3 regions of the Candidatus Chlorohelix sp. genome follow, and region 1 is predicted to be linked to each of the others. Evidence: a T-box and tRNA genes for the amino acid it is inferred to sense, from the RefSeq annotation. Region 1 holds a T-box; the other regions hold tRNA genes.
What was found. The T-box of region 1 lies ahead of WCK19_RS09620 (valine--tRNA ligase). A T-box ahead of a tRNA ligase gene usually reads a tRNA of that ligase, here a tRNA-Val.

Region 1 (3,280 bases):
GATAGGTTTCCATTAAGCGATTCACATCTTGCGCTAGAAGGCTGTAGCGGCTAATCACCCAGCGATCTGCCAGTGGCATTCCCGGCGTAAGCTGTAAATCTTCATCTTGTACCGGAGGCATTTCCGCCTCTAGGTTCATAGTTATGAAGCGGGTAGCGTTCCAGATTTTATTGGCAAAGTTGCGACTGTCCACAATTCTGCTAAAGGAAAGCTTGGTATCCACCCCCGGTGTGCTGCTGGTAAGTAGGGTAAAGCGCAGCGCATCCGAGCCGTATTTATCAATAGTTTCGAGCGGGTCAATGGTATTGCCTTTGCTTTTGCTCATCTTCTCGCCTTTTTCATCGCGCACCAAGCCATGCAAATAGACGGTATGGAAAGGCGGTTCGCCCATTGCATAGATTCCCAACATTATCATACGCGCCACCCAGAAGAAGATAATGTCGTAGCCGGTTTCCATAACTGCGCCGGGATAAAAATAGGCTAAATCTTCGGTCTGGTCGGGCCAACCTAGCGTACTAAATGTCCACAACCCACTGCTGAACCAAGTATCCAGCACATCGGCATCTTGGGTAACTTTATCGCTGCTACAATGCTCACAAGCCTTTAAAGAATCGTTAGCAGTACAGGTTTGTTTGCCGCAATTTCCGCAGTACCAAACCGGGATTCGATGCCCCCAGAAAAGTTGGCGCGAGATATTCCAGTCGTGGATATTTTCAAGCCATTGGGTATAAACTTTGGTGAAACGCTCCGGCACAAATTTCACACGCCCATCCAACGCCGCCTGTAAGGCTGGTTCGGAAAGCGGTTGAATTTTAAGCCACCATTGCATCCGCACTAGCGGCTCAATCGGCACGTCCGCTTTTTCGCTGTAAGGCACAGAGTGGCGATAGGGTTCGGTTTTCACCAGATAGCCCTGTTCTTCAAGGTTTTTTACCACTTGCTTGCGTGCCGCAAAACGCTCTAACCCTTGATATTGTCCGCCATTCTCATTGATTGTAGCGTCCAGATTCATTATGGTGATGACCGGCAGATTATGACGCTGCCCGATTTCAAAGTCGAGCGGGTCATGACCGGGCGTAACTTTCACTGCACCTGTGCCGAACTCCTTATCCACACCCTCATCTGCGACAATCGGGATTTCGCGGTTCATGAGCGGTAGCATTAGCATTTTGCCATGCAGGTCTTTGTAACGTTCGTCTTCGGGATGTACTGCTACCGCTGTATCGCCAAGCATAGTTTCTGGGCGAGTGGTTGCCACAATCACATAACGCTCAGGCGCATCCTTCACCGGATAGCGGATGTGCCACAGAAAGCCTTCTTCCTCAATCATGTTCACTTCAAGGTCGCTGACCACCGTTTGCGAACCGGGACACCAGTTCACGATGCGCTCAGCCTGATAGATTAAGCCTTCGTCATACATTTTCTTGAAAATGGTACGCACCGCACGTTGAGGACCTTCATCCATCGTAAAGCATTTGCGAGTCCAATCGCAACTTGCTCCTAACACACGCAATTGGTTGACAATCACATCGCGATATTCATCCATCCATTGCCACATACGTTTCAGGAAAGCTTCTCTACCGATTTCATTTTTGCTCTTTTTAAATTCCTTCCGCACCTGTTTTTCTAACACCGTTTCGGCGCTGATTCCGGCGTGGTCGCTACCGGGCAGCCACAGCACAGAATCGCCGTTCATGCGTCGCCACCGCACTAGCGCATCTTCCACACCCACAAACATAGCGTGTCCCTGATGTAATGCGCCTGTCACGTTGGGAGGTGGCATGATTATTACGTAGGGGTTGCGATTTGCATCAATTTTAGGAGTAAACCAGCCGTTTTCTTCCCAGAATTTATAAAGCCGCTCTTCGGTAGTTTTAGGGTCATAGGCTTTTGGCATTTCTTTTTTGTTAGTATCCGTCATTGTAATTTCCTCTCATCTCTATGTAATCACAAAAAGCCTATAAAATAAAAATTCCCTTTCGTCTCCGTAAGGACGAAAGGGCAAAAGCCTTGCGTGGTACCACCCTACCTTCAGCAAGCCGAAAAGGCTGCTCTCAGCGCAGATATAACGGTCCTTACCCGCTACCCCCTACTTAGAAAATTTCAAGGGCAGAACTCCCAGGCTACGTTTGGTTCTCCTATTGCCTGTAAGGGCTTTCAGCCTCTGACCCTCACTCTCTAAAGGTAGTTAGAACTTACTCTTCCTGTTCCCAGTTTATAATATATACAGCTAACCGAATAAAATTGTATCAATAAATGCTATAAATGTCAAGCAAGTTAAAAGTTTGCACAGGGCTTTTCAGAGAATAATATTTTTGACATTCAAGAAATCCATCCGGGCTAAGACAGCATTGTTAATAGCACAGCCAGTACAATAGGTACTTACCCTCTTCTGGTCAAACAGGGAGCTTCTTTTAAGGTCACATTGAAAAGCCCTAACAAGGTGAGAAGTGCCTAGTAATGCAGTAGATAAAAATTAGTATGCGACATATCACGCTTAGAGCTTTCCGAATCGAAAATCATGTTGTATAATAATCAAAACTTTGACTAGGGCGAGTGATTTATAATTGTGAAAATAAGAGGAATCGGTGATACAACCGCGCGAGCTTAGTAGCGATACAAGTCCATCCGCGCGCCACTTCGGGAGAATGCTCGAAAGGCGCTGGCGAGATGGCTTTTTTCTATGTGTGGGTCTTGACCCCGAATACTCCCAAATGCCCGCTTTTCTCAAGCAAGGTACAGAAGAGGAAGCGATTGAGGAAAGCTATTATGCTTTCTGCCGCGCTATTGTAGAGGCTACTGCCGAATCGGTGTGCGCTTTCAAGCCTAATTTGGCTTTCTTTGAACAGATAGGTCCGCCCGGATTAAAGGCTTTGAAGCGGTTGGGCGACTACCTGCGTAGCCGCTTTCCTGAGATTCCATTGATTTTGGATGCCAAAAGAGGCGATATAGCTAGTACCAACAAAGGCTATGTCGCCTCTCTTTTCGATTATTTCGGAGGAGATGCGGTGACGGTGCAGCCCTATCTGGGCGGCGATGCGCTCGCACCATATCTGGAACGCGCCGAAAAGGGCGTGTTCATACTATGCCGAACATCCAACCCCGGTTCTGCCGAGTTGCAGATGTTGTCGGTTGGGGCTGAGGGTACACCACTCTATTTGAAAGTGGCGCAACTTGCCGCCAATGATTGGAATCATAATCGTAATGTGGGGCTGGTGGCGGGTGCAACTTACCCTGCTGAACTGGCGCAAATTCGAGCGATTGCGCCAGATGTGCCTTT
Region 2 (3,280 bases), on a different contig from region 1:
TCACTTGGTTTACCCCAAGGTGTATCAGGATAGAACTCTTCAATGTCCTCTAAACCTTCGATTTGGTACAGACCACTACCGCCGATAACGCCGATCTTTGCTTCCACGCTGCCGACTCCTTCCTGTTTCTAGGATTCTTTCGTTTCTGAGGGTTGATTTTGTTTTTCTTCTTGCTCTATGGCATGCAGAATACGTTGGATTTTATCGCCATGTTCTATGCCACCATCAAACTCGAAATGAAGTTCCGGGACATACTTCATTTGCAAATGGCGGAATAGTTCGCGCCGTAGATAACCGCTCGCGCCTTTTAATGCTTTGAATGTATCTTTTCTGGATTCTTCGTTTCCCATAACGCTAAAAAATAGTTTAGCGTGTTTAAGGTCGGGACTTACCTCTGCGCGGGTAATGGTAACGAAGCTCAGCCGCGGATCGCGCAAATCGCGCTGAATCAGCGTACTGACTATTTCTTTTATCATTTCCGCTACTTGTTCTGTTCTTCTTGACATTGCTCTTTTTTTTGTAGCTCAGGCTATATTTCACTAAAATTAAATTATGTTTCAATTATAGCACACTCAAGTTAATCCTATCGAATTGGTAGGAATTGTATTGACTAAGCTACAGCCTATAGGTATAATTAAGCTTGACACAATCGTGGTATTTTACCCAACAACAATGTTGTACCAAAAGGCATGATTAAAATATAGAACCCGATTGGGTTCTGTTTATTATATATATTTAAGCTAACTGAACAACACAAATTTGTTTTTAAGATTTGGGAGGTCTCTAGAGATGATAACCTTAACCGATTCGGCGACAGATCAATTGAAAAAGATTATTGAAGAAGAAAACGATTCGACGCTTGGTTTGCGCGTGTTTGTAGCAGGCGGCGGTTGCAGTGGCTTCCAGTATCAGATGGTGCTGGAAAACGAAACCCGCGATGGAGATGAAATCACCGAACTCAACGGGGTTAAGTTGTATGTTGACGCTTTCAGCCAAAAATATATTGAGGGCGCTGAAATTGATTTCGTCAATAGCCTGATGGGCGGAGGTTTTACCGTACACAATCCGAATGCAGTTTCAAGCTGTGGTTGCGGTAGCTCTTTTGACACCGCTGATGGAGCCGGCAAAGCCAGTTCTCGCTCTTGCGCCTCCTGCAATTAGTCTCAATTGCGCGGGTGAATTATCGGAATAAAAGGGGCGGTATAAGCCGCTCTTTTTTTATTCGGTAATATTCGCTTCAAAGATAGCTTCTCAGTATTCTGCTACGGAAGCAACCTCGATGGTATTATCAAATATTGGTTTTTCAGCAGTGCTTGGTTTTTGGATAAAATTTATTAAAATATAGGGTTGTGAAAGGGGCTATTTGGCGTAGTTTGCACAAAAAATGGGCAGTACAGGACTCGAACCTGTGACATCCACGGTGTAAGCGTGGCGCTCTACCAACTGAGCTAACTGCCCGAAACAACGGCTAATAATATACCAGAAAAAACAGACCTTGGCAAATCGTTTTAGGTACTAATTTACCTCTTTGTGATTATACTAGGTCTGCTTAATTTCAGCTTACGCAAAAAGTAATATTTACTGCTTAGATACCAGAAACCATCACCGAAACTGTACGCTTAAGTGGGCGATCTAGTTCTACTAGGAAAATGCTCTGCCAACGTCCTATATCCATTTGCCCTTCCACCACTGGAATAGTTTCGCTAGTGGATAACGCTAAATGTTGACAGTGCGAATGACCGTTAGGAGATTCCCCCGGATTCATATTATGAGTACGAATGCTGAAATCATTGTGACGATAGTAATCTTCAGGCGGAAAGAGCTTGGAAAGTCGCTGGCACATATCAATCAATAGCAGCGGCTCGTTTTCATTTATGACGATGGAAGCAGTGGTATGCTTTGAATAAACCGTAACAGTACCCATTCGGATGCCGGACTCGGCAACTACACGGCGTACAGCTTCGGTTATATCCGTGAAATTTGGAATATCTATCTGAGTTTCAATACTCAGTTGGACTGAATGGCAACGATAGTTTCCGCTTTGAGTTACCGCAGCGTTTGTATTGGTATTCTTGGATTCATTTGATACGGCATGATAACCGTCTAACGTACCCAAACCGTTAGTCACAACAGAGTTCTGATTTTCAACTACAATATCAGGCTGAAAGGGCATCTATTACCTCCATAATTCACTTATAAACTTACAATAGCCAATTGTAGCTAGAAAAATCGAAGTCGGCAATAATTAAAGTTGCTAAATAAGCTATATGCTACTATTTATTCTCGAAATCAAATCATTTACTAATTTTTGTTCGGGATTTTTAGCATTTAGAGTGAGGATAGAGCTAATAAAGTCCACTATCAGGGAATTTGTTTTTGGTTGAGCTTTCGCAAGGCTTCATCAATTGCGCTGCATTCGACGCAATCAGAGCCGGGCAGGTGAGGGTCACTATGGTGGGCGCGTACCAGCGCAGTAATCGCAGCAGGGTCGCCTAATTCGCCTAGCGCAGTGGCAACAGCAGCTTTAACAAGGCTGTTCTCATCTTTAAGAACCGCAATAAGGGCTTGAACGGCGCGACGATCTCCCATTTTGCCAAGTGCCTCGGCGCTATATTGCCTAACCAGATAATCATCTGACTTATTTTTCAGGTTCAAACTGTCTAGCAAGAGTTTGAAAGCGGTTTCGGAGTTAAAACGGGAAAGAGCAGCCGCAGCTTCTACCCTTACCATCGGTTCAGAATCTTTCAAAGCTTTTGTAAGAGCAGGAAGTGCCGTAACATCCCCGCATTTTCCTAGACAGCCTACCAAACTAATTTTTACCCCCCGATCGGTCTCTTTATCCAGTAGAGCCAAAATTGCCGAGCTTTCCGGTTTACCCGCGGTAGAAATTAATGCGCGAGCGGCGGTACGGCGGGTAACTCCCGGATAATCGCCCTCTAAAATTTCCAGCAATCCGCGAATGTTACCTTGCGCTTCAAGCTCAGTAATCATCTGGGCATAATCGCGCAGAGGACGAGTGGGTGGTCTGAACTCTGGAAACTCCCAATCCCCACTCATGCTTTGACACTCCGGTTCCACCAACCTAGAACTTTCGCCCATGTAGTTTCGGAAGCCAATTCATGCAGAGCGTTAGCTACATGGGGTTGTCCGGGTTGTCCTTGCAAGTCGATAAAGAATACGTAATCCCATGCTTTTTGCTTGCTTGGACGGCTCTCGATTCGCACCAAATTAATATTGTAACGCATAAAAATATCGGTGACTGCGTGCAAAGTTCCGACCT
Region 3 (3,280 bases), on a different contig from region 1:
CACACTGATAACCAGTAAGGGTAAATAAGGATTAAAGCCGCATGGGATTGCTATACCAAGACCACCAAATAACCTTAACAATAAATCCAAAACTGTGCCTCCTCACATAATAAAAAAGCTGTGTACATGGCATGATACAAAAAGCCCGTGGATGCGTCAATTTTAAGCAACAAAAAAAACTGCTCTATAAAAGATAGGGCAGTCTTACCTGATTTTGAATAAATTTCAGGTTACTCTTCGTGGTGAGCAGAGCGCGACTCTATATCCAACATTGGGTCGAGGATGCGTTGCATCGCCATAATATGCGCACATTCTTCAAGTCCGATTTGGAAAGTGTGGCAGGTGCAATGCCAATGCCCTTCGCGAAGCTCTACTACATAGTTGTCGTGTTCACCATGAAATTCGGCTGTCGCGTTAAGGAAGTGAATGCGTCCAGGCTCAGTTTGATAGCGTTTGGCTTTTTCAATCTTTCCAATAAAGCTACTGTGCATGTGTTGCCTCCTAAACTCTAACTTTCCGGAATTAACCGGGAAGTATTAATACTCTAACTGGTTTGCTCGGCGAGTCTGGTAAACCAAGCCCGTTAGAGTTCCCCTTAAAATTCACACTCAAGCAAAACGGCACAGGACGTGTTATCGTACCTGTGCCGCAGACTCGCGCATATACTCCGTATCCGAAGAAACAGTTTTGATTGATTTTCCTATTGGCGCTGTCTTCATCGCGCACCCCTGGCGATTTTCAATTTAAACCTTTAAACCCTTCGCAACCGGTAAAGAGTGTGTTATACCGTGATACAACGATTATATATCTCTCAGCAAGAGGGAGTCAATAGAAAAACGGTGAAGTTTTTGCTTACTTCTTAATTTATTAGCTGTGAAATGGTCACTATCTTAAATCCGCGTGCCTGTAATTTCTCGATAATTAACGGCAATGCTTCTGCCGAAGTCTGTGCGCCTATATGCATTAATATTATTGCCCCATCCAATTGTGCATCGGTTTGTCCCGTTATTCGCTGTACCAGAAAATCTACTGATTTTGGCGCACCCACCGAATCAAGGCTATCCAACGTCCAGTAAATTGAGCGATAGCCTAGCCCGGTTATGATACCTTGTTCTCGAACAGTTCGCGCTCCATAAGGGAAGCGGAAAAGCGGTTTGGTAGATTTCCCGGTCAGTTGCTGGATTAGCGTATCGGTGCGTAAAAGCTCGGTGCGAATCTCCTCCGTCCCGGTTTTGGTCATATCGGGATGATTCCATGAATGATTTCCCAATTCCATTTTGTCGTCCGCTAGTTGCTTGACATATTGCGGGTTACGTTCTGCCCATAGACCTGTCAGAAAGAAAGTGACTTTTACGCCATACTTGTCAAGCGCGGTTTTAATCAAAGGAAAAGCCTCTCCGCTCGACCCTGCATCAAAGGTAATCGCTACCTGTTTCTTGCCAGTTCGCCCTCTTGCAATTTCACTTAAGCCGGGTATTGGGGTTGCATATGCAATCGTGGTGGCTACAGCAGTTTTCGCTGCAATCGTGGCGGTTTTAGGTGGGCTGGCAACCGTTTTTGCAACGGTAGTATTTAACGGTGCTGGGCTAGCCGTTGGTTCTGTAATATCAATGGTAGTGATTGGCGCAGTAATTATAGGCACGGTAGCAATAGGAATCGGCGTAATAGTTACTGACGGTTCCAACGTGGTATTGATGGCTTCTTCAAGCGGGGTAGCTGTTCTAAAGAACCAGAAAGGCGCTGACGAAACTTCAGGAATAGGCGTTCCATTTGGCACATTATCAGAACTACAAGCGTTGAAAAGCAAGCAAAACAAAAATAGTAGAATTACGCGCTTCCACATATAAATGAATCCTTTTAGAGGTAATTATTCACACTATATAAAACGAACCAGATGATGAGAGGTTACAAGCAATGAGGAATAACAGACATAAAAAAATGGGCAATACTGGGCTCGAACCAGTGACCTCACGGATGTGAACCGTGCGCTCTAACCAACTGAGCTAATTGCCCTCATTCAGGTGACAAAAATTATAGCACGATGGGTATGGCTTTGCAAACGTAGGATTCGAGTTTTTATTCCATAATCGGCAGGTGAGTCAGCATAGTATTGGGTTTTCTATTGAGAATTTCTCTACCTAGCAAGCCCAGCGTAATTTGGTCGTTAGTACCCGGAACCAGTTCAAGCCTAGTCCGCTCGAAATATTGCACTACCTGACCACTCTCTACAAAAGATTCTGAGATGGGAAAACCAAAAACTGCCAGCCCTCCTCGGTTAAGCCAGTAAGAAAGGAAAGCCCCTCCCAACGTATGCCCGGTTTCTTGCAGATACCATATGCTATCAGATTTTAAGGGTGCAACGGGACGGAAGAAGAGTTCGTCAGTACGGGTTGCCGTTAATTCACGCCCCAACAAACCCAATGCAATAATCTGGGTAGCGGGTGCGCTTAAATCATATTCCATACGCGCCCGTTCGAAATACTGGAAGATTTTGCCTTTAGTCTCCACCGGCAGCGAAATCGGATAACCGTAGAGTTCAAGCCCACCTTCTAAAAGCCACTGGCGGTAGAATTGGGGCGCGATTCCATAGCTTTCATCTGCTGTATAAGCCGGGCTACCGGATAAAATCGACATACCCATGTTATCTAAATAGCCCCACGCTCGTATAAAGCTATCCCAGCTATAATAATCGTAAGTGCCAAAACCCGGGTCGGCAATATAAATTCCATCTTCATCATAGCCGTAAGCAGTGACCGCATGTTCATAAGCCATTAATTTGAAGCTTACACCCTCGTAACTGGTAAGGTATGGGCTACCCCAACCAACCCCACTAGGCACCCACACTACTACCGGGCGACCTTTGGAAATATCGCTTTTAAGTTCTTCTATGCCTCCCGACAGCAATTTGGCATTTATTCCATGTGAATTAAGATAGAGTGCAATCGGTTCGGCATAGATGCCGTAATCTACCGTTCCACCGAATACTCCGTTAATATTTCCGCGATAACCGAAATGTGGATTGGGGTTTTGTGGAATAGCGTTAATAAAGTCTAGTTCGCTAATATTGATGTCCCAACGTCCTAATGCGGCGCGTGTGGCAGCATATTCGCAGCTAAGGGTGCGTTGCTGCGCGTAAACCGGCATATTATCTATCTTGGAACTGGCAGGTATCGCTTCTGCCTTACGGGCTTTGGCGGTTTCGACTTTACCAAATATAGCCAGCAAGCTAATGAGAAAAAAAGCCACTAAAAAGATGGCGAGAACTCTGTTATGACTTTTG

Region 2: it has a tRNA-Val gene. The T-box ahead of WCK19_RS09620 (valine--tRNA ligase) is inferred to sense a tRNA for this amino acid. The anticodon was not compared.
Region 3: it has a tRNA-Val gene. The T-box ahead of WCK19_RS09620 (valine--tRNA ligase) is inferred to sense a tRNA for this amino acid. The anticodon was not compared.

What each region holds. Positions count from the first base shown of each region.
Region 1 is NZ_JBAXHI010000017.1:13,336-16,615, reverse strand. Features, by position in the region: gene WCK19_RS09620 (valine--tRNA ligase) at 1-1,921, opposite strand, end outside; T-box leader at 1,987-2,221, opposite strand; gene pyrF (orotidine-5'-phosphate decarboxylase) at 2,589-3,280, shown strand, end outside.
Region 2 is NZ_JBAXHI010000008.1:12,403-15,682, reverse strand. Features, by position in the region: gene mtnP (S-methyl-5'-thioadenosine phosphorylase) at 1-107, opposite strand, end outside; gene rbfA (30S ribosome-binding factor RbfA) at 129-506, opposite strand; gene erpA (iron-sulfur cluster insertion protein ErpA) at 790-1,161, shown strand; tRNA gene WCK19_RS05615 (tRNA-Val) at 1,386-1,458, opposite strand; gene WCK19_RS05610 (secondary thiamine-phosphate synthase enzyme YjbQ) at 1,586-2,173, opposite strand; gene WCK19_RS05605 (HEAT repeat domain-containing protein) at 2,362-3,057, opposite strand; gene pheA (prephenate dehydratase) at 3,054-3,280, opposite strand, start outside.
Region 3 is NZ_JBAXHI010000021.1:47,085-50,364, forward strand. Features, by position in the region: gene WCK19_RS11050 (DUF4126 domain-containing protein) at 1-90, opposite strand, end outside; gene WCK19_RS11055 (hypothetical protein) at 231-491, opposite strand; gene WCK19_RS11060 (polysaccharide deacetylase family protein) at 860-1,843, opposite strand; tRNA gene WCK19_RS11065 (tRNA-Val) at 1,940-2,013, opposite strand; gene WCK19_RS11070 (C39 family peptidase) at 2,077-3,280, opposite strand, start outside.